DNA from 3 places in the Bradyrhizobium sp. STM 3566 genome. Region 1 is predicted to be linked to each of the others. Evidence: predicted binding sites of a transcription regulator. Region 1 holds the regulator's gene; each other region holds the start of a gene.
What was found. Region 1 encodes PhoB, which activates phosphate uptake and scavenging genes when phosphate is short. Its sites were predicted from a motif close to TGTCATNNANCTGTCAT; they were not measured.
Positions count from the first base shown of each region.

Region 2: a site for PhoB is predicted at 2,850-2,866, ahead of ugpB (sn-glycerol-3-phosphate ABC transporter substrate-binding protein UgpB). Genes of this name have one in related genera too.
Region 3: a site for PhoB is predicted at 2,979-2,995, ahead of phnC (phosphonate ABC transporter ATP-binding protein). Genes of this name have one in related genera too.

Region 1 covers NZ_CP120692.1:7,565,129-7,571,807, forward strand. The annotation lists gene P6U27_RS35965 (aspartate aminotransferase family protein) at 1-509, opposite strand, end outside; gene P6U27_RS35970 (GcrA family cell cycle regulator) at 971-1,483, shown strand; gene phoB (phosphate regulon transcriptional regulator PhoB) at 1,744-2,451, opposite strand; gene phoU (phosphate signaling complex protein PhoU) at 2,467-3,183, opposite strand; gene pstB (phosphate ABC transporter ATP-binding protein PstB) at 3,195-4,016, opposite strand; gene pstA (phosphate ABC transporter permease PstA) at 4,013-4,858, opposite strand; gene pstC (phosphate ABC transporter permease subunit PstC) at 4,860-5,849, opposite strand; gene pstS (phosphate ABC transporter substrate-binding protein PstS) at 6,018-6,679, opposite strand, start outside.
Region 2 covers NZ_CP120692.1:97,531-104,209, reverse strand. The annotation lists gene ugpE (sn-glycerol-3-phosphate ABC transporter permease UgpE) at 1-546, opposite strand, end outside; gene ugpA (sn-glycerol-3-phosphate ABC transporter permease UgpA) at 546-1,427, opposite strand; gene ugpB (sn-glycerol-3-phosphate ABC transporter substrate-binding protein UgpB) at 1,479-2,795, opposite strand; gene P6U27_RS00450 (CaiB/BaiF CoA-transferase family protein) at 3,016-4,218, opposite strand; gene P6U27_RS00445 (organic hydroperoxide resistance protein) at 4,394-4,819, opposite strand; gene P6U27_RS00440 (MarR family winged helix-turn-helix transcriptional regulator) at 4,976-5,437, shown strand; gene P6U27_RS00435 (GIY-YIG nuclease family protein) at 5,441-5,677, opposite strand; tRNA gene P6U27_RS00430 (tRNA-Ala) at 5,880-5,955, opposite strand; gene P6U27_RS00425 (TIGR02300 family protein) at 6,052-6,456, opposite strand; gene aroA (3-phosphoshikimate 1-carboxyvinyltransferase) at 6,615-6,679, shown strand, end outside.
Region 3 covers NZ_CP120692.1:7,397,038-7,403,716, forward strand. The annotation lists gene phnE (phosphonate ABC transporter, permease protein PhnE) at 1-121, opposite strand, end outside; gene phnE (phosphonate ABC transporter, permease protein PhnE) at 118-1,002, opposite strand; gene phnD (phosphonate ABC transporter substrate-binding protein) at 1,074-2,009, opposite strand; gene phnC (phosphonate ABC transporter ATP-binding protein) at 2,070-2,879, opposite strand; gene P6U27_RS35165 (chloramphenicol acetyltransferase) at 3,053-3,724, shown strand; gene P6U27_RS35170 (alpha-D-ribose 1-methylphosphonate 5-triphosphate diphosphatase) at 3,721-4,914, shown strand; gene P6U27_RS35175 (DUF1045 domain-containing protein) at 4,933-5,631, shown strand; gene P6U27_RS35180 (hypothetical protein) at 5,635-6,228, opposite strand; gene P6U27_RS35185 (selenium-binding protein SBP56-related protein) at 6,312-6,679, opposite strand, start outside.

The sequences.
Region 1 (6,679 bases):
GCGTCGAGGTCGCCATGTGGCACTTGGTCGAACCCGTCCATCGGCGGACCGAAGCCCTCGAGATATTTTGCAGATCCGGTGGCGGCGAGCGTCGCCAGCGTGCGGCCGTGGAAGGCGCCCTCGAAGGTGATGATGCGGTAGCGATCCGGATGTCCCTCGGAGAAGTGATGATGGCGCACCAGCTTGATCACGCCTTCCAGTGCCTCGGCGCCGGAATTGCAGAAGAACACGAAGTCCGCGAAGCTTTCCTTGCACAGACGCGCCGCGAGCTTCTCGCCGTCCGGGCTCTGGAACAGGTTCGACATGTGCCAGAGCTTCGTCGCCTGCTCCTGCAACGCCTTGACCAGCGCGGGATGGACATGGCCGAGCGCATTCACCGCCACGCCCGAGGTGAAATCGAGATAGCGGTCGCCATTGGCCGCGATCAGCCAGCAGCCTTCGCCGCGCTCGAAACCGAGGTCGGCCCTGGCGAAAACGGGAAGCAAATGCGGCGCGGCGCTGTCAGTCATGACGTCACTTGAATGTTGCGGACGGTGTGAGACGTGCATTGCGCAACGCACCATCAACCGGCCCCGGAAAACGAAACGTGCCGCCTTTTAAGGGCGGCACGTGAGACTATCTTATGCCTGGCAAGACGGGTGTCAATGCCGCCCGGAAAGCCTCGCGAAACGCTGAATCCGTAGTCTTGCGGTGCCGATTTTGCGGGGTTTTCACCACGGAACATGTGGAAGCGAGTCGGCGGACTCTTGCGCGGGAGTCACGCCATATTGTAGCGTTTGGACTGTCAGATACGACATCTCGTGCAGCGGTTCTGATCCCAAGAGTCCTCATGTACCGGCGTAAACGTTCGGGCGTCCTTGAGCGCGCCCGGCGAGCCTTAAGGGATTCGGGCGGCACGGGTTTTTCAAGGCTTTAGGCATTCGCTGCGAAGGCCAGAGGTTGGCAGGCGCGCAGCGAGGGAAAGGGTGCAATGACGGTTTTGACCTGGTCCGATGATCGCGTCGAGCAGCTGAAAAAGCTCTGGGAGGCCGGACTTTCGGCCAGCCAGATCGCGGCGGAGCTCGGCAATGTGACCCGCAATGCCGTGATCGGCAAAGTGCATCGGCTCGGTCTGTCCGGCCGCGCCAAGAGCCCTTCATCGGCAGCGCCCCGGCCGCGCAAGGCGCGGCCCGCGCAGCACATGATGCGGGTGACCCGCCCCGTCGCACGCGGCAACACCGCGCTGGCGCAGGCCTTCGAGGTCGAGGTGGAGGCCGAACCTGTCACCTACGACAACGTGGTGCCGATGAGCCAGCGGCTGTCGCTGCTGGAATTGAACGAGGCGACCTGCCACTGGCCGGTCGGCGATCCCTCGAGCCCGGATTTCTTCTTCTGCGGCGGCAAGGCGCTCTCCGGCCTGCCCTACTGCGCACAGCATTCGCGCGTGGCCTATCAACCCACAGCGGATCGTCGCCGCGCGCCGGCGAAGCCGGGCACGCGGTGAGTTTGTTGATCTAGCTGATTGCAACGACGGCGCCGTCACACGCTGACGGCTCAACATACCCGAAGTCGTCCCGGCAAGCGCGCCACAAGCGCGCGCAGATCCGGGACCAATAGCCACCGCAAGACGTGGTTACGGGGACTCCGAGTTACCCTTTCGCAAAACAATCACGTCCTGTCGTTATGGGTCCCGAATCTGCGCGCGCCTGTCCGGGACGACACTGAGGCTATGGCAGCAGCCCGCTAAAGCAACGCCAGCAAACCCTACGTCTGCTCTGCCTTCGCGAAACGATCGTCCAGCGCATAGCCGGCGCCGCGAACGGTGCGGATCGGGTCCTGCTCGCGGCCGAGATTGAGCAGCTTGCGCAGGCGGCCGATATGGACGTCGACGGTGCGCTCGTCGATGTAGATGTCGCGGCCCCAGACACTGTCGAGCAGCTGCTCGCGCGAGAACACGCGGCCGGGATGCTCCAGGAAGAACTCCAAGAGGCGATATTCGGTCGGGCCGAGATCGATCGGCCGGCCCGAACGCGCTACGCGGCGCTTGTCGCGATCGAGCTCGATATCGCCATAGGCGAGCACGGTGGCGAGCCGCTCGGGGCTCGCGCGCCGCAAGAGGCCCTTCACGCGCGCGAGCAGCTCCGGCACCGAGAACGGCTTGACGATGTAGTCGTCGGCACCGGTCGCAAGTCCACGCACCCGCTCGCTTTCCTCGCCGCGCGCCGTGAGCATGATGATCGGCAGCTGCTTGGTCTCGGGACGGGTACGAAGCCGCCGGCACAGCTCGATGCCTGACAGGCCCGGCAGCATCCAGTCGAGCACGATCAGATCGGGAATGTGCTCCTTGAGGCGGGTGTCGGCGTCATCGCCGCGCATCACCGTCTCGACGTCATAGCCGTCGCCTTCGAGGTTGTAGCGGAGAAGCTCGGTGAGAGCTTCCTCGTCCTCAACCACCATAATGCGTGCGCCCATGTTGTCGTCGCTCCCTTAGGTATTCGGCACCGTCGTGGCGAAGGTCGTCATGTCGCCCTTCGGCCGCTTGTCGGTGATCGCCTGGCCCTCGATCATGTAGAACACGGTCTCGGCGATGTTGGTGGCGTGATCGCCGATCCGCTCGATGTTCTTGGCGCAGAACATCAGGTGGATGCAGAACGAGATGTTGCGCGGGTCCTCCATCATATAGGTGAGGAGTTCGCGGAACAGCGAGGTGCAGATGGCGTCGACCTCCTCGTCGCCCTTCCACACCGCCATCGCCGCCGGCAGATCGTGCGCGGCATAGGCGTCCAGCACCGACTTGACCTGCTGCTGCACGAGATCGGTCATGTGTTCCAGGCCGCGGAACAGCTTGAGCGGATGGAAATCCGTCTCCAGCGCGGCGACGCGCTTGCCCATGTTCTTGGCGAGGTCGCCGATGCGCTCCAGATCGGTCGCGACGCGCATGGCGCCGACGATCTCGCGCAGATCCACCGCCATCGGCTGGCGGCGGGCGATGGTGAGCACGGCACGCTCCTCGATGCGTTTCTGCAGCGCGTCGAGCTCGGCATCGGTGGTGACGACGCGCTGCCCGAGCGTGACGTCGCGGCGGATCAGCGCGTCGACGGAATCGACGATCATGCGCTCGGCGATGCCGCCCATCTCGGCGACCAGGCGGGTGAGCTCCTGGAGGTCGGTGTCGAAGGCCTTTGCGGTATGTTCAGAACCCATGTTCCGTCTCCTCAGCCGAACCGGCCGGTAATGTAATCCTGCGTGCGCCGGTCGCTCGGCGACGTGAATATCTTGCTGGTGTCGTCGAACTCGATCAACTCGCCGAGATACATGAAGGCCGTCTTGTCGGAGACGCGCGCCGCCTGCTGCATGTTGTGGGTGACGATCGCGATCGTGTAGTTCTCGGACAGTTCCTGGATCAGCTCCTCGACCTTGGCGGTCGAGATCGGGTCGAGCGCCGAGCAGGGCTCGTCGAACAGGATCACCTCGGGCCGCACTGCGACGGTGCGGGCGATGCAGAGGCGCTGCTGCTGGCCGCCGGAGAGCGACAGGCCGGAGGCATTGAGCTTGTCCTTGACCTCGTTCCACAGCGCGCCGCCGCGCAGCGCCTTCTCGACGCGGTCATCCATCTCAGACTTCGAGATCTTCTCATACAGACGAATGCCGAAGGCGATGTTCTCATAGATCGTCATCGGGAACGGTGTCGGCTTCTGGAACACCATGCCGACCCGCGCCCGCAGCAGGTTGAGATCCAGCTTGGGGTCGAGGATGTTGGTGTGGTCGAGCAGCAGCTGGCCGGTGGCGCGCTGGCCCGGATAGAGATCGTACATCCTGTTGAAGATGCGCAGCAGGGTCGACTTGCCGCACCCAGACGGGCCGATGAACGCCGTGACACGGTTGGTGCCGAGCGCCAGGTTGATGTTCTTCAGCGCGTGGTGCTCGCCGTAGTAGAAATTCAGGTTGCGCGCGGTGACCTTGGCGGGCGCCTCGGGCAGCAGCTGCGAGCCGGGATGAACGGTCGGCGCGCTCACGGAAACAGACATTTCACTCATTTTGCAGTCCTCTCGGCGCCGATGATGCGCGCGCCAATGTTCAGGGCAAGCACGGTCAGGGTGATCAGCAGCGCGCCGCTCCAGGCGAGCTGCTTCCAGTAGGCGTAGGGGCTCTGCACGAAGTTGTTGATGGTGACCGGCAGGTTGGCCATCGTCTTGTTCAGGCCAAGGCTGAAGAACTGGTTCGACAGCGCAGTGAACAACAGCGGCGCGGTCTCGCCGGCGACGCGGGCCGTGGCGAGCAGCACGCCGGTGATGAGGCCGGAGCGCGCGGCGCGATAGGCGATCCGCTTGATCACCAGCGAGCGCGGCAGGCCCAGTGCGCTGGCGGCTTCGCGCAGCGGGTTCGGCACCAGCAGCAACATGTCTTCCGTGGTGCGCACCACGACCGGGATCACGATGACGGCGAGCGCGAGGCTGCCTGCGATCGCCGAGAAGCCGCGCATCGGCACCACCACCGCGCCGTAGATGAACAGGCCGATGATGATCGAGGGCGCCGACAAGAGGATGTCGTTGATGAAGCGGATCACCGAGGTCAGCTTGTCGTTGCGGCCGTATTCGGCAAGATAGGTGCCGGCGAACAGGCCGAGCGGCGCGCCGATGCCGACGCCGAGCACGGTCATGATCAGCGAGCCGACGATGGCGTTGAGCAGGCCGCCCTCGGTCGAGCCCGGCGGCGGCGTATTCTCGGTGAAGACCTGCAGGTTCAGGCCGGCCAGACCGTTGTAGAGCAGCGTGATCAGGATCAGCGCGAGCCAGGTGACACCGAAGGCGGCGGCGCCGATGCAGAGCCCGCGGATGACGATGTCCTTGCGGCGGCGGCGTGAATAGATCGGATTCATGTCACTTCCCCGCCTTCTTTTCCAGACGCAGCAGCATCAGCCGCGCGGCCGCGAGCACGAAGAACGTCAGCACGAACAGGAGCAAGCCGAGCAGGATCAGGCCGGACTGATGCAGGCCGTCGCTCTCGGCGAACTCGGAGGCGATCGCTGCCGAGATCGTGGTGCCCGGGGCGAAGATCGACGAGGAGATCCGGAACGAGTTGCCGATGATGAAGGTCACCGCCATGGTCTCGCCGAGCGCGCGGCCCAGCGCCAGCATGACGCCGCCGATGATGCCGACGCGGGTGTAGGGGATCACGACGCTGCGGACGACTTCCCAGGTGGTGCAGCCGACGCCATAGGCGGCTTCCTTCAAGACCGGCGGCACAGTCTTGAACACGTCGACCGAGATCGAGGTGATGAAAGGCAGCACCATGATGGCGAGGATCAGCGCGGCGTTGAACAGGCTGAGATAGGACGGAGGACCTGCGAAGATCGCGCCCAGCACGGGAACACCGTCGAACACCCGGATCATGAAGGGCTGGAAGGTGTTGGCCAGGAACGGGCCCAGCACGAAGAAGCCCCACATGCCGTAGATGATCGAGGGAATGCCGGCGAGCAGCTCGACCGCCATGCCGATCGGGCGGCGCAGCCATTGCGGGCAGAGCTCGGTGAGGAAGATGGCAATGCCGAGACCGACGGGAATCGCGATCAGCATCGCGATGAAGGAGGTGACGAGCGTACCGTACATCGGCCCGAGCGCGCCGAGCACGGGCGGATCGGCCGACGGCGCCCAGCGCTGCGTCCACAGGAAGGAGATGCCGTATTCCTTCATCGCCGGGAACGCACCGACGATCAGCGAGATGATGATGCCGCCGAGGATCAGCAGCACCGAGATGGCGGACAACCGCGTGATCCAGTAGAAGGTGACGTCGCCGAGCTTGAACGCGCTCAAGGCCTTGGCGCGGTCATACGGTCCGGCGTCGTCGATTACATCGCTCTGAACGGCCATCTCTGCCACGCCGATCCCCTGTACCAAAGAATACACGTTTTATTGGGTCTCGTGCCCCGGACGCGGTGCGAAGTGCCGCGCCGCGTCCAGGGCCCAGTTCTTGTGGGTCCCGGCGCTGCGGAGCAGCACTTGCGTGCTGCACCGCGTCCGGGACGCGAGAGGAGAGCCTCAGCTCTTGATCTCGGCAGCCCAGGTCTTCTCGATCAGCTGGACGACGCTGTCCGGCATCGGGATGTAGTCGAGCTCCTCGGCCGCCTTGCCGCCGTTCTTGAACGCCCAGCGGAAGAACTTGATGGCTTCCTGCGAGGCCGCCTTGTCGGTGGCTTCCTTGTGCATGAGGATGAAGGTCGCTGCGGTGATCGGCCAGGACTTGTCGCCGGGCTGATCGGTCAGGATGACGTAGTAGCCGGGCGCCTTGGCCCAGTCGGCGTTGGAGGCGGCCGCCTGGAAGGCTTCGACGGTCGGCTGCACCGGCTTGCCGGCCTTGTTGACGAGACCGGTGTAGGTCAGCTTGTTCTGCTTGGCATAGGCATACTCGACATAGCCGATCGAGTTCTTGGTCTGGCTGATGTTGCCCGACACGCCTTCGTTGCCCTTGGCGCCGACGCCGACCGGCCACTCGACCGCGGTGCCCTCGCCGACCTTGCTCTTCCAATCCGCGCTGGCCTTGGAGAGATAGTTGGTGAAGTTGAAGGTGGTGCCCGAGCCGTCCGAGCGGCGGACCACGGTGATCGGCTCCGACGGCAGCTTCACGTTCGGATTGAGCTTCTTGATCGCGGCGTCGTCCCACTTGGTGATCTTGCCGAGATAGATATTGGCCAGGATTTCGC
Region 2 (6,679 bases), 380 kb from region 1:
GCCGTCGATGCGCGAGGCCTCCAGCAATTCGTCCGGCACCGTCATGAAGAACTGGCGGAACAGCAGCGTCGCGGTGGCCGATGCGATCAGCGGCAGCGACAGGCCGGCATAGCTGTCGAGCATATGCAGATCGGCGACGATCTTGTAGGTCGGATAGATGCGCACCTCGACCGGCAGCATCAACGTGATGAAGATGAGCCAGAAGATCGGCATCCGGAACGGGAAGCGGAAATACACGATCGCATAGGCCGAGATGATCGAGATCGCGATCTTGCCGACCGCGATCAGCAGCGCCGTTATCAGCGAGTTCAGCATCATGTTGCCGACGGGCTCGCGGGTCGAGCCGCTCGTGCCGACGAAGATGGTCTGATAGTAAGTCTCGAAGAAGTGGCCGCCGGGCAGCAGCGACATCTGCCCGTTCGCGATCAGCGCGTTGTCCTGGGTCGAGGCGACGATCGCGATGTAGACGGGGAAGGCGACGATCGCGATCCCGATCCAGAGGATGACATGCGCGACGTAGCGCCGAAAGCCTTCTTCCTCGACCATCAGTAGGTCACCTTGCGTTCGACGAAGCGGAACTGGATGCCCGTCAGCACGATCACCATGATCATCAGGATCACCGACTGCGCCGCCGAGCTGCCGAGATTGCCGCCGAGCAGGCCGTCGGAATAGACCTTGTAGACCAGCGTTTCCGTCGACTTGCCGGGACCGCCGCGGGTCATGGTGTCGATGATGCCGAACGTGTCGAAGAAGGCGTAGACGATGTTGACGACCAAGAGGAAGAAGATGGTCGGCGACAGCAGCGGGAAGGTCACGGTCCAGAACCTGCGCATCGGGCGCGCGCCGTCGATCGCGGCAGCCTCGAGCACGCTTCTCGGGATGCTCTGCAGGCCGGCGAGGAAGAACAGGAAGTTGTAGGAGATCTGCTTCCAGGCGGCGGCGAGGATGATCAGCGCTGCGGCCTGGTCGCCGTCGAGCAGCGGATTCCAGTCGATGCCGAGGGCGCGCAAATACCGCGAGAGCACGCCGAGCGAGGGATGCAGCATGAAGATCCAGAGCACGCCGACGACCGGCGGCGCCACCGCATAGGGCCAGATCAGCAGCGTCCGGTAGAGCAGCGAGCCGCGCAGCGGCTTGTCCGCCATCACGGCGAGCAGCAGCGCAAACGACAGCGACGACACCGCGATGGCGAACGAGAAGAAGAAGGTGCGGACGATCGCCTCGAAATAGGCGCGCTCCCTGAACAGCTCGAGATAGTTGTCGAACCAGACGAAGCTGCTCGACAGGCCGAAGGCGTCCTGGAGCAGGAAGGACTGGATCAGCGCCTGCAAGGCCGGCCAGTAGAAGAAAATCAGGACGATCGCGAGCTGCGGCGCAACCAGCGCATAAGGCAATAGCTTGGATTGGAAAATGGCTTGCTTTTGCATGATGCCCGCGGGGGGCGGCAGGCCGGGTTGACCGGCCTGCCGCTCGTCGCCTTACTTCACGGCGGTCTTTTCGAACTGGCGCAGCATGGTGTTGCCGCGCTCGACGGCCGCATCCAGCGCCTGCTTGGCGGTCTTCTTGCCCGCCAGCGCCTGCTCGATCTCTTCCGCCCAGACGTCACGGAGCTGCACCATGTTGCCGAGGCGCAGGCCGCGCGAATTCTCGGTCGGCTCCTTGTTGGTCAGCTCGAGCAGCGGCGTCTCCAGATACGGCTGGTCCTTGTAGAAGCCTTCCGCCTTCGCCTTCTCATACGCCGCCTTGGTGATCGGCAGATAGCCCGAAGCCTTGTGGATGTAGACCTGGCGATCGGTATCCGAGAGGAAGGTCAGGAATTTTGCGACGCCCTTGTATTCGTCAGCCGACTTGCCGCCCATCACCCAGAGCGAGGCACCGCCGATGATCGAGTTCTGCGGCGCGCCCTTGACGTCGGGATAATAGGGCATCGGCACCGCGGTGAAGGCGAACTTGGCCTGCGCCTTGACGTTGCCGAAGAACGCCGACGAGGTCAGGTAGAGCGGGCATTCGCCCGACGTGAAGCGGCCCTCGCCGGTGTTGGTGCGGCCGGCATAGTCGTAGGTCTTGTCCTTCTGGAGCTCGACCAGGTTTTCGAGATGCTTGACCTGGAGAGGTCCGTTGAACTCCAGCACGGTGTCGAAGCCGTCGAGCCCGTTGGCCTTCGTCGACAACGGCACGTTGTGCCAGGCGGAGAGTTGCTCGAGATTGACCCAGGTGACCCAGGAGTTGGAAAAGCCGCAGGTGGCGTGGCCGGCCGCCTTCAGCTTCTTGGCGGCGTCGAACACTTCGGGCCAGGTCTTCGGAATCGCGACATTGGCCTTTTTCAGCTCATCGAGGTTGACCCACATCACCGTCGACGACGAGTTGAAGGGGAAGGACAGCATCTCGCCCTTCGAGGTCGAGTAATAGCCGGTGATCGCGGGCAGATAGGCCTTCGGATCGAACTTCTCGCCGGTCTCGGCCATCAGCTTGTACACCGGCTTCACGGCGCCGGTCGCGGCCATCATGGTGGCGGTGCCGACCTCGAACACCTGCATGATGTGCGGCGCGTTGCCGGCGCGGAACGCGGCGATGCCGGCGTTCATCGTGTCGGCGTAGTTGCCCTTGTAGGTCGGGATCACCTTGTAGTCGCTCTGCGCGGCGTTGAAATCGTTGGCGAGCTTGACGATGACGTCGTTGTTGGCGCCGGTCATCGCGTGCCACCACTGGATTTCGGTCACGGCGAGTGCCGGCGAGGAGCCGAGACCAACCGTGAGTGCAACAGCAGCAGCCGCGCCAATATGTCGAAGAGCCATCAAGAAAACCTCCCTTGCCCGTCACTAAAGAAGCGCTTGCGCTAGCAGCGCCATATGACGTTCACATGACTGTGTAAGCGGGAGAAACGAAAGCAGCAAGCGCTGCCAAATGGGAAGTCGTCAAATAGGCGAAGACGGATCGGGCAGCCTCGTCCGTTCGCGGTGCATTATCGTGCCCGCGCCGCACTGCGGCATCATTCGTTGACGGAGGAGGTGGTCGCTAGCGCTTGCGCTCGGGACCGCAAACGGTGCCCTTCTCGACCATCGCGTCGATCTCGGCCTTGGAGTAGCCGAACTCACCCAGCACCTCCGCGGCGTGCTGGCTGAATTTCGGCGGCACGCGCCGCAGGCTCGGCTTGCTGCGGTCGAGCCGGATCGGCGAGGCCACGCCCTTGTACCAGTCCTTCTCGATGATATCGCCGCGGTAGATCGTGTGCGGATTCGTCAACGCCTGATCGATCTTCTGCACCGGACCTGCGGGCAGGCCGGCCGCGAGCAGGCGATTGCACAGCGGCTCGGCCTCGTGCTGACTGAACACTGCGGCAAGCTCGGCGCGCAGCGCCTCGCGATTGGCGATGCGGTCCTTGTTGCGGGCAAAGCGCGGGTCGGTGCCGAGCTCGGGTTTGCCGATCTCTTTCGCCAGCTTGCGGAAGGTGCCGTCATTGCCGACGCCGATGAAGATGTCGTCGGTCTTGGTAGGGAAGATCGCGTAAGGCACGAGGTTGGGATGCTCGTTGCCGGTGAGACCAGGCGGCTTGCCATGCATGAAATAATTCGCGGTGTGCGGATGCATGATGGCAAGCCCGGTCTCGTACAGCGTCGTCTCCAGGAACTGGCCCTTGCCCGAACGCTGCCGCTCCGACAGCGCCATCAGGATGCCGATCGCCGCATAAAGTCCCGTGGTGATGTCGACCAAGGGCACGCCGATCCGCATCGGCCCGCTCTCGGGCGATCCGGTCGCCGCGATCATGCCGGTCATGGCCTGGACGATGGCGTCATAGCCCGGATTGCCGCCACGCGGGCCGTCGGCACCGAAGCCGCAGATCCGGCAATGCACGAGGCGCGGAAATCTTTCGCGCAACACCTCGTTGCCGATGCCCCATTTCTCCAGTGTGCCCGGCTTGAAATTCTCGATCAGGACGTCGGCCGTCTCCAGCATCTTCAGCAGCACGACGCGGCCGCCCTCGGAGGCGAGGTCGAGGCCGATCGAGCGCTTGTTGCGGTTGATGCCGACGAAATAGGCCGCGTCTTCCTCATGGAAGGGAGGGCCCCATTCGCGCACCTCGTCGCCCGCGGGCGGCTCGACCTTGATGACGTCGGCGCCGTGGTCGGCGAGGATCTGGGTGCAGTAGGGACCTCCGAGCACGCGCGTGAGATCGATGACGCGCAGTCCGCTCATGGCACCCGTTGCCGCTTCAGTCATGCCTTCGCTTCTCCTGTATCGACGTTTGATCACAGGCCTAGCGAGGTTTTTTTGCGCCCGCAATGGCGCCGCACGTAGGGCCGCATGCACCGCCGCCGCGCAATCCCGCGATGTGGGAAATCAACGGAAGCGGCCGGCCCGAGGGGATCCCGGGCCAGCCCATCCGCCCTTTCGATCAGACGACCGTCAGGCGAACGTCGACATTGCCGCGCGTGGCATTGGAGTACGGGCACACCTGGTGCGCTTTCGCGACCAGCGCCTCGGCCTCCGCGCGGGCAAGGCCCGGCAGCGAGACGGCGAGATCGATGTCGAGGCCGAAGCCGCCTTCGGAGCGCGGGCCGATGCCGACGGTCGAGGTGACGGAGGCGTCGGCGGGAACCTTGGGGCCGCCCTGCGAGGCCACGAATTTCATCGCGCCGATGAAACAGGCGGCATAGCCGGCAGCGAACAGCTGCTCGGGATTGTTGCCGGCGCCGCCCCCGCCGCCGAGCTCCTTCGGCGTGGTGAGCTTGACGTCGAGCGCGCCGTCGAGGGTGGCGGCATGGCCGTCGCGGCCGCCGGTCGCCTTGGCGCTGGTCTTGTAGAGGACGTTCACGGACATTTTCGTCTCCTCGGGTCTTTCCGGGTTGGGGTGCGATCTTTTATTGCAGGCAATTAGATTGTGTGCAATTGAAATTGTCAGGCCTCACATTTAATTGTTCGCAATTGAATGTCGTGCCGCGCGGTCCCACAATGGGGCTATCCTCATGAGATTCCCATGGCCCGGAAACCATCGGCAGCGGACGCGCCGCTGCGGCTCGACAACCAGATCTGCTTCGCGGTCTATTCCGCCGCGCACGCCTTCAACCGCGTCTACAAGCCGCTGCTCGACCGGCTCGGCCTGACCTACCCGCAATATCTGGTGATGCTGGTGCTGTGGGAGCGCGACGACGTGCCGGTCAAGGAGATCGGCGAGAAGCTGTTCCTGGATTCGGGCACGCTGACGCCGCTGCTCAAGCGGCTCGAGGCCGCCCATCTCGTCAAGCGCACCCGCTCGAGCGAGGACGAGCGTCAGGTGCTGATCGCGCTGACGCCGCAGGGCCATGCGCTGAGGGAGAAGGCGCGCAGCGTGCCGCAGTCGATTCTGGCGGCGACGGACTGCTCGGTGCCGGAGCTGGTCGCCATGAAAGACGAGATCGTCGCGCTGCGCGATCGGCTGAATGCGGTGATCGGGGATTAGGGGTTAGAGGCGCTTCTTGGCGAAGGCGCGGCCGGGTGCCGACTTCAGGTGCTTCTCGAATGCGATGGCCTGCTTCTCGTTGCTAAACGCGATGTAAGTCTTGAGACGCCAAGGCCCATACTTCGAGGTGTGAGGCACCTCGCCAGCATTGTGCTTTGTCAGTCGGGCGCGCAGATCATCGGTGATCCCGACGTGGAAATGAAGGGAATTAAGGCTCTCAAGGATGTAGACGTACTTCACGGCACACTCCTCAGTTGTCGAGGAGAGCTTACACCCGCTTTTGTCCTGCAAAAGCCTGGCTTCGCCATGAAGCGCTTGCGGAGCCGAAGCTCGCGAACTGAAGGCTTGCGAATAAAGCCCGGCTTCGCTCTTCGGGCTACGCCGCGGCAGCCCTCGCTACGATAGGGCTTGCCGAGCCGAAGCCGGCGAAGCCAGCGAAGGCTGGTGGAGCCAGGCGGGATCGAACCGCCGACCTCTTGCATGCCATGCAAGCGCTCTCCCAGCTGAGCTATGGCCCCTTAGTCCTTAACCGGGGTGAACCTGGTTGATCCCCCGGACCGGCGAGCCCTTGGCGACTCGCGCGGTGCACCCTTTTTCACAGATCAGGGCTGATCTCAAGTCTCTTCATCACCTCCGACATCACCAATGATGTCTGTCACGTCCTCATCGCCCTCTTCCTCGTCGGCAATGAAGGTCGAATCATCGTCATCGTCGTCGTCGAGGGTCTCATCGACCTCGATATCGTCCTCGGATTCGGGCACGACAGCCTTGACCTTGCCGGTGCTCTCCTCGGCATCGGCCTCCTCGAGCGAGACCAACTCCTCGGCCTCGGCCGGCTCCGGCGCGGTGTCCTGGGCCATGTTGCGGGTATCGCCGCCCCGTGCGCGCGCGGGCGCAATCGGCGCAATCGGCACCACCTCGCCGGTGTAGGGCGAGATCACCGGATTCTTGTTGAGGTCATAGAACTTCTTGCCCGTGGTCGGGCAAATACGTTTGGTTCCGAGTTCGGACTTGGCCACGGCAGGAATCCTGGGAATGTCTGAAAAGCGGTGCTTCACTTGGCTAGTTGGCGGCCGGCTGTCAATAGCGCATTACGAGAGAAAGACATGCTCGTGACGGGGCTCGGACCATGTGGTAGGTGCGCCCAGCCCCATAGGGCCTATTCAAGGACACAATCTTGACCCATTCCGACCAACCGAGGCCGCTCCAGTCTCGCGCCAGCGGTGCCCTGACCGGGAAAGT
Region 3 (6,679 bases), 170 kb from region 1:
GGATCGCCAACGCCGCGACGATCATCGCCGGCGTGGCGAGCCGCGCCGAGGCGGGCCGGTCGAACACGTCAGGGTAGCGCGCGCGAATTTGCGCGATATCGACCTGCTGCGGCTTCGTCACGTCCGCGCCTCCTCGCCGAACAGGCGGCCGCGCAGCCAGCCGGTGGTGATGTCGATGATGAAGACCGTGACGACGATGGTGAGCAGGATGGCGCTGACGTCGGAGTAATAGAACTTGCGGATGGCGACGACGAGCTCCTGGCCGATGCCGCCGGCGCCGACGAAGCCCATCACCGAGGCTTCGCGGACGTTGATCTCGAAGCGCAGCAGCGCATAGCTGGCATAGCCCGCCGTCACCTGCGGTACGACCGCAAAACGCATGCAGGAGAGCCAGCTCGCACCTGTCGAGCGAATGCCCTCCACCGGCTTCATGTCGGCATTCTCGACGATCTCCGAGAACAGTTTTCCCAGTGCGCCGGTGGAGTGGATTGCAATCGCCAGCACGCCCGCCATTGGCCCCAGGCCGAAGGCAATCACGAACACCAGCGCGAACACGATGCCGGGAACTGTGCGGGCGAATTCGAGCAGGCGCCGCACGACGAAGCGCAGCCAGGGCGCGGGCGAAGTGTTCTCGGCCGCGAAGAAGTTGAGGGCGAAGGCCAATGTCGCGCCGATCAGAGTTCCGACATAGCTGATGAGCAGGGTCTCACCCAGCATCTTCAGCCATTTGCGCCAGCCCCAGAACCACTCGCCGACATCGGTCCAGACCCGCTGGCCGCTGTCGAGCGTGAGGATGCGGTCGAAATAGCTGACGAAATTGCCGAAATAGGTGAACAGGGTATGCAAATTCACTTCGGCGCCGATCGCGGCGAGCACCAGCGCTGCGGCGAAGACCGCGGCCCCCAACAGGAGACGGAGCCGCCTGCGCGAGACCGCCTGGCGATAGGCGGCATTGAGCGCGGCAAGCTGCTGCTCGGGGAGGATCGAAACCGCTGTCGTCATCGGTCGAAACAGGTCCCGTCAAAGAAAGAGCCGGGTCCTAGGACCCGGCTCGGGTGCATCGTCCCGATGACTCAGGACGCCTTCTTCTTGCGGAGCGCATCGACGAACTTGATCAGCTCGATCGTGCCATCCCAGTCCTTGGTGGTGGCGGGATGAAAGCCCTTCTTCTGGCCGTCCGACAGGCGATCGAACGCGGCCTTGTCCTTGGCCGGCGCGTCGAAGAAAGCCTTGGCGATGGCGGCCTTGGCGTCATCAGGCAGGTCGGAATTGTAGGCATAGGGACCGTTGATGATCGGCGCCGACTTGTGGATGATGCGGAAATCGTCCTTCTTCATCGCCGAGCCGTCGGCGTTCTTCAGCATGCCCTTGGTCAGCATCTGCGCCAGCGTGGAATCGTCGTCGCTGGTCCACTGGTTGGCGGCGACGTCGACCGTGCCTTGCGCCAGCGCGAGCATCGCATTCTCGTGGCTGCCGGTGAAGACGACCTTGCCGAAATAGCCCTCGGCATCGTGGATGCCCATCTTGTCGAGCTCGAAGCGCGGCACGTTGTTGCCCGAGGTCGAGTTCGGGTCGACCAGGCCCAGGTTCTTGCCCTTGAGATCATCGACCTTCTTGTAGGAGCTGCTCGCCTTGACGAAGAACACCGAGTAATAGCCGGTCGAACCGTCGGCATTGATGTCGTTGGCGAACGCGTCGGTCTTGACGCCGGTCAGGCGGGCGCGGGCGAACGAGGCCGAGCCGTAGCTCGCGATGTGGATGTTGCCGGCGCGCTGGCCTTCGATCACAGCGGCGTAGTCGTTGGCGATGCGCAGCGTGACCTTCACGCCCAGCTGCTTCGAGAGGTATTCCACGAACGGGGTCCAGCGCTCGGTGACGCCGGAGGCGTTCTCGGCCGGCACGACCGCAAAGGTCAGTTCGGGATATTTGGCCTTCCAGTCGTTCGCCGAGGCGGACGCCGTGAACGCGAGCGCGGCGGCGCCGGCAAGGATCAGTCTGCGAGTGATCATGGTATCCTCTTCATCGGTTGAGGTCGGTTGACGCAAAGACTTGAACTAAACAGGCGAGGCTCAGGCCGCCGCGGCCGTCCCGAGCGCCGGAACGCCCCCGGGCGCCGGTACAGGCATGCCGCCCATGACGTCGGCGGCTTCGAGATCGTAGAGCTCGCGCGCCACGTGATCGGTCAGCGCGGACGGCGCACCATCGAACACCACGCGGCCCGCGGCCATGCCGATCAGGCGGTCGCAATAGGTGCGGGCGAGATCGAGCGAATGCAGGTTGCAGAGCACGGTGATGCCGAAATGCTTGTTGATGCGCAGCAGTGCATCCATGACGATCTTGGTGTTGCGCGGATCGAGCGAGGCGATCGGCTCGTCGGCGAGGATGATGTCGGGCTGCTGCACCAGCGCGCGGGCAATCGCGACGCGCTGCTGCTGACCGCCGGAGAGCTGGTCGGCGCGCTGGGCGGCGAGCGAGGCAATGTCGAACTGCTCGAGCGCGGACATCGCCAGCGCCTTGTCCTGCTCGGGCCAGGCCTGCGACAACGAGCGCCAGGCGGGCATCGCCGCAAGCCGCCCCATCAGGACGTTGGTCAGAACATCGAGCCGGCCGACCAGGTTGAACTGCTGGAAGATCATCGCCGAGCGCGCGCGCCACTGCCGCAGCTCCTTGCCGCGCAGCAAGGTGACGTCGACGCCGTCGAACAGGATGCGGCCCCCGGTCGGCGTCACCAGGCGGTTGATGGTCCGCAGCAATGTCGACTTGCCGGCGCCGGATCGCCCGATCACACCGACGAAGCCGCCGGGGGACACTTGAAACGAAGCGTCATCCACCGCGGCTTTTGCGCCGAAGCGACACGTCAGACCATCCACCACCAGCATGCAGGGACTCCAGAGTAGCTGGGCCAACCGCTAACGCCGGCGCTTAACACTTGTGTGACAGCGCCGTTGCGGTGCGGCGATCCTACACACCTCATCCGCTGTCATCTCGGCGTCATGATATCGTCATCAAGCCGCTCGAAGAGAGACGCCCGCCCTCGCACCTCGGATGCAACATGGCCGCGAAAGCCCTTTCGGTTCAGCCGACCATCGATCCCTCGGCCAAGCTGCACGAGACCAGGCTCGGCGCCTATACCGAGGTCGGCGCGCGCACGATCCTGCATGAAGTGGCGATGGGCGATTACTCCTATGTCGTGAACGATTCGCAGATCACCTACACGACGATCGGAAAGTTCTGCTCGATCGCGGCGATGACGCGCATCAACCCCGGCAACCATCCGATGCATCGCGCGACGCAGGCGCATTTCACCTATCGTTCGAGCGCTTATTTCGAAGGCGAGGGCGACGATGCCGAGTTCTTCGACTGGCGGCGCCAGCATCACGTTCATATCGGCCACGACGTCTGGATCGGCCATGGCGCCATCGTGCTGCCGGGCCGCAACATTGGTACCGGCGCGGTGATCGCAGCCGGCGCGATCGTCACCAAGGACGTGCCGGCCTACACCATCGTCGCCGGCAATCCGGCGCGGATCGTACGGCGGCGGTTCTCGGAGGAGATCGCGGGGCGCCTCGGGAAGCTCGCCTGGTGGGACTGGGATCACGACAAATTGCGCGAGGCGCTGCCCGATTTCCGCAAGCTCGGGATTGAAGATTTTCTTTCGGCATACGAAGCACGGGCGGGCTCTCTCACCAATTCTCCTGCCAGCAAACGAAGCGCAGTCGCGTGACAGACATATTCCTTGAAGGCGGCCGGGCCCTGATCGGCGCCGAGCTCATCGAAACCTCACTTCTCGTGTCCGGGACAGACATCGCGGAGGTGGGCGCTTCTCGCGGCCGGGCGGGGCTGGCGATTGATGCACGTAACCTGCTGTTGCTGCCCGGCATCGTCGACCTGCACGGCGATGCCTTCGAGCGACAGATGATGCCGCGCGCCGGCGTCGATTTTCCGATCGACGTCGCGCTCGCCGACAGCGACCGCCAGGCGATCAGCAACGGCATCACCACCGTGTTTCACGCCGCGACCTGCTCGTGGGAGCCGGGCCTGCGCTGCGCCGACAATGCGCGCGGCCTGATGGAGGCGATCGAGCGGCAGCGTCCGCAATTCGCCGCCGACACCCGCTTCCATCTGCGCCACGAGACCTACAATCTCGACGCGGAGGCCGAGATCGCCCAATGGCTCGCCGAAGGCCGGGTCGACCTGCTCGCCTTCAACGACCACATGGACGGCACCGTCGCCGACATGGCCAAACCGCGCAAGCGCAACCGGATGGTGGAGCGCACCGGCCTTTCGAGCGAAGAATTCGACCTTCTGGTCGAGCGCGTGATCTCGCGCGCCGACGAGGTGCCGGGTTCGGTGTCGCGCCTGGCCGCTTCTGCCCGCGCGGCGGAGGTGCGGATGCTCTCGCACGATGATGCGACGCCGGCGATGCGGCATGCGTTTCGCGAGCTCGGCGCGACAATCGCGGAGTTTCCGATCAACGAGGAGACGGCGCGGGCGGCAGCCAGCCACGGCGATGCCATCGTCTATGGCGCGCCGAACGTCGTGCGCGGCGGCAGTCACACCGGCTGGACCAGGGCATCCGACATGATTGCCAAGGGGCTCTGCTCGGTGCTGGCGTCAGACTATTATTATCCCGCACAGCTGCTCGCCGCATTCCGGCTCGCGGCAGATGGTGTGGTGCCGCTGGTACAGGCCTGGGATTTGGTCTCCGCCAGTCCTGCCCGCGCGACCGGCCTCACCGATCGCGGCACCCTCGCGGAGGGACGCCGCGCCGACATTCTCCTCGTCGACGACAGCGTCAAGCTGCGGCCGCGGCTGATCGCGGTGATCTCGGGCGGCAAGCTCGTGCATCTCACCGATGCGACACGGCTGCTCACCGCCGTGGCGGCGCCGCGCGAGGCTGTCGTCGCCGCGTAAAACCGCTATGCTGAGACGATGACAGGATTTCCCCGCTACGCGGTCTATTTTGCCGCAGGCGCCGACAGCGCCCTCTCCCGCTTCGGCGCCGAGCTGCTCGGCTACGATGCCTATACCGGCGACGAGCTGCCCTTCCCGCGCGAGGCGCTGCAAATTGCGCCGGACTGGCGTGACATCAGCGCAGATCCCCGCAAATACGGCTTTCATGCCACGCTGAAGGCGCCCATGGCTCTGGCCTTAAGCAAGACCGAAGCCGAGCTGATGGCTGCGTGTGCGGCCTTCGCCGGCAGGGCACGGCCGCTTCCGGTGATCCGTCCCGTCGTGGATGCCATCAGCGGCTTCATCGCCGTCATTCCGGCCGAGCCGGTCGATACGCTCCAGGACCTGGCAGCCGACAGCGTCCGCGATTTCGACGCTTTCCGTGCGCCGCTGACGCCGGAAGATCGCGCACGGCGCAAGCCCGAAAAGCTCGGCGAGCGACAGCGCGACTATCTCGACCGCTGGGGCTATCCTTACGTCATGGAAGAATTCCGCTTCCACATGACGCTGACGGGACGGCTCGATGCGGAGCGGCGCGGGCCGATTCTGCAAATGCTGCGGGGGCGGTTTGCGGCGTTGAAGCTCGATGCGCTTGAGATCGATCGCATCGCGCTGTTCAAGCAGGATGACGCAAAGGAAAGATTCCGCATCATCGGCGAATGGGCTCTGGCACGGTAGACCTCAGCGCCAGCTCGCAAGATTGAAGGCGAGCGCCACCGCGCCGACCAGAACGAGGCTGGTCGCCCAGACCGCATCCAGGTTGAACCAGCTTCGCGAGACGAACTTCAATCCCAGATAGCGGTAGACCAGCCACGCCAGACATCCGCCGGCGCTGATCATGGCGGCAACGTGCACCAGGGACACCAGCACCGCCATCCCGACACTCGCCTTCATCAACTCGCCCGCCGCCTCATGGCCGGCATCGAGCTCGAAGGCCTGGCAAAGCCCGAGATAGATCGGCACCAGCATCAAGGCGGCGCCGTGAGCAATGGCGACGGCAAACGACCAGAGCGCCAATTGCGTCGGTGGGATTCGTGCCAGCGCGCGGGGATGGCGCCCAACGATCAACCGATAGACGCCGAAGCCGATGACGAGAAGGCTCGCGACCAGCTGGATCGGACGCTGCCACTCCGCCAGCACGAGCAGGAACGCGAATGGCAGCAGCACGAGAAGCGTGGCCAGGAGATGCCCGGCCGACAAGGCCCACAAGGCGCGGAGGAGCGCGCGCGGGCTCTTGTCCATGAGCCCCGCCGAAACGGCGAGCGGCCATCCCATGCCAGGATTGATCCCGTGGTAGAGACCGCTCGCAACAAGAGCGAGCCACAGCCAGCCGAGTGCCGGGCTCGCGTGCCCCCAATCTAGACCGACGGATAGCAAAAGGAGTCCGTCGAACAATCGCCGCCCTCGAGCCTGATCTGGTGCGCACGATATCCGTCGGGGAAGCTCACGAAATAGTTCTTGTCGAGCTCGAGGCCGCCGTTGCGACCGACATTGGCCATGACCTCGACGCCCGGAACGCCATCGGGATAGAACTGGTCGTCCCAGGTGGAATAGAGCGAATTGGTCCAGTAGACGCGCTTGCCGTCGCGGCTGATCTCGACCATCTGCGGACCCGCCGCAAATGGCTTGCCGTTCGGATGGGGCGTGCGGCGCGCGATGCCGCCGATGTGGACGGAGCCCGCAAGCTTCGGCTGGCGCGGATCACTGACGTCATACTGGCGCATTT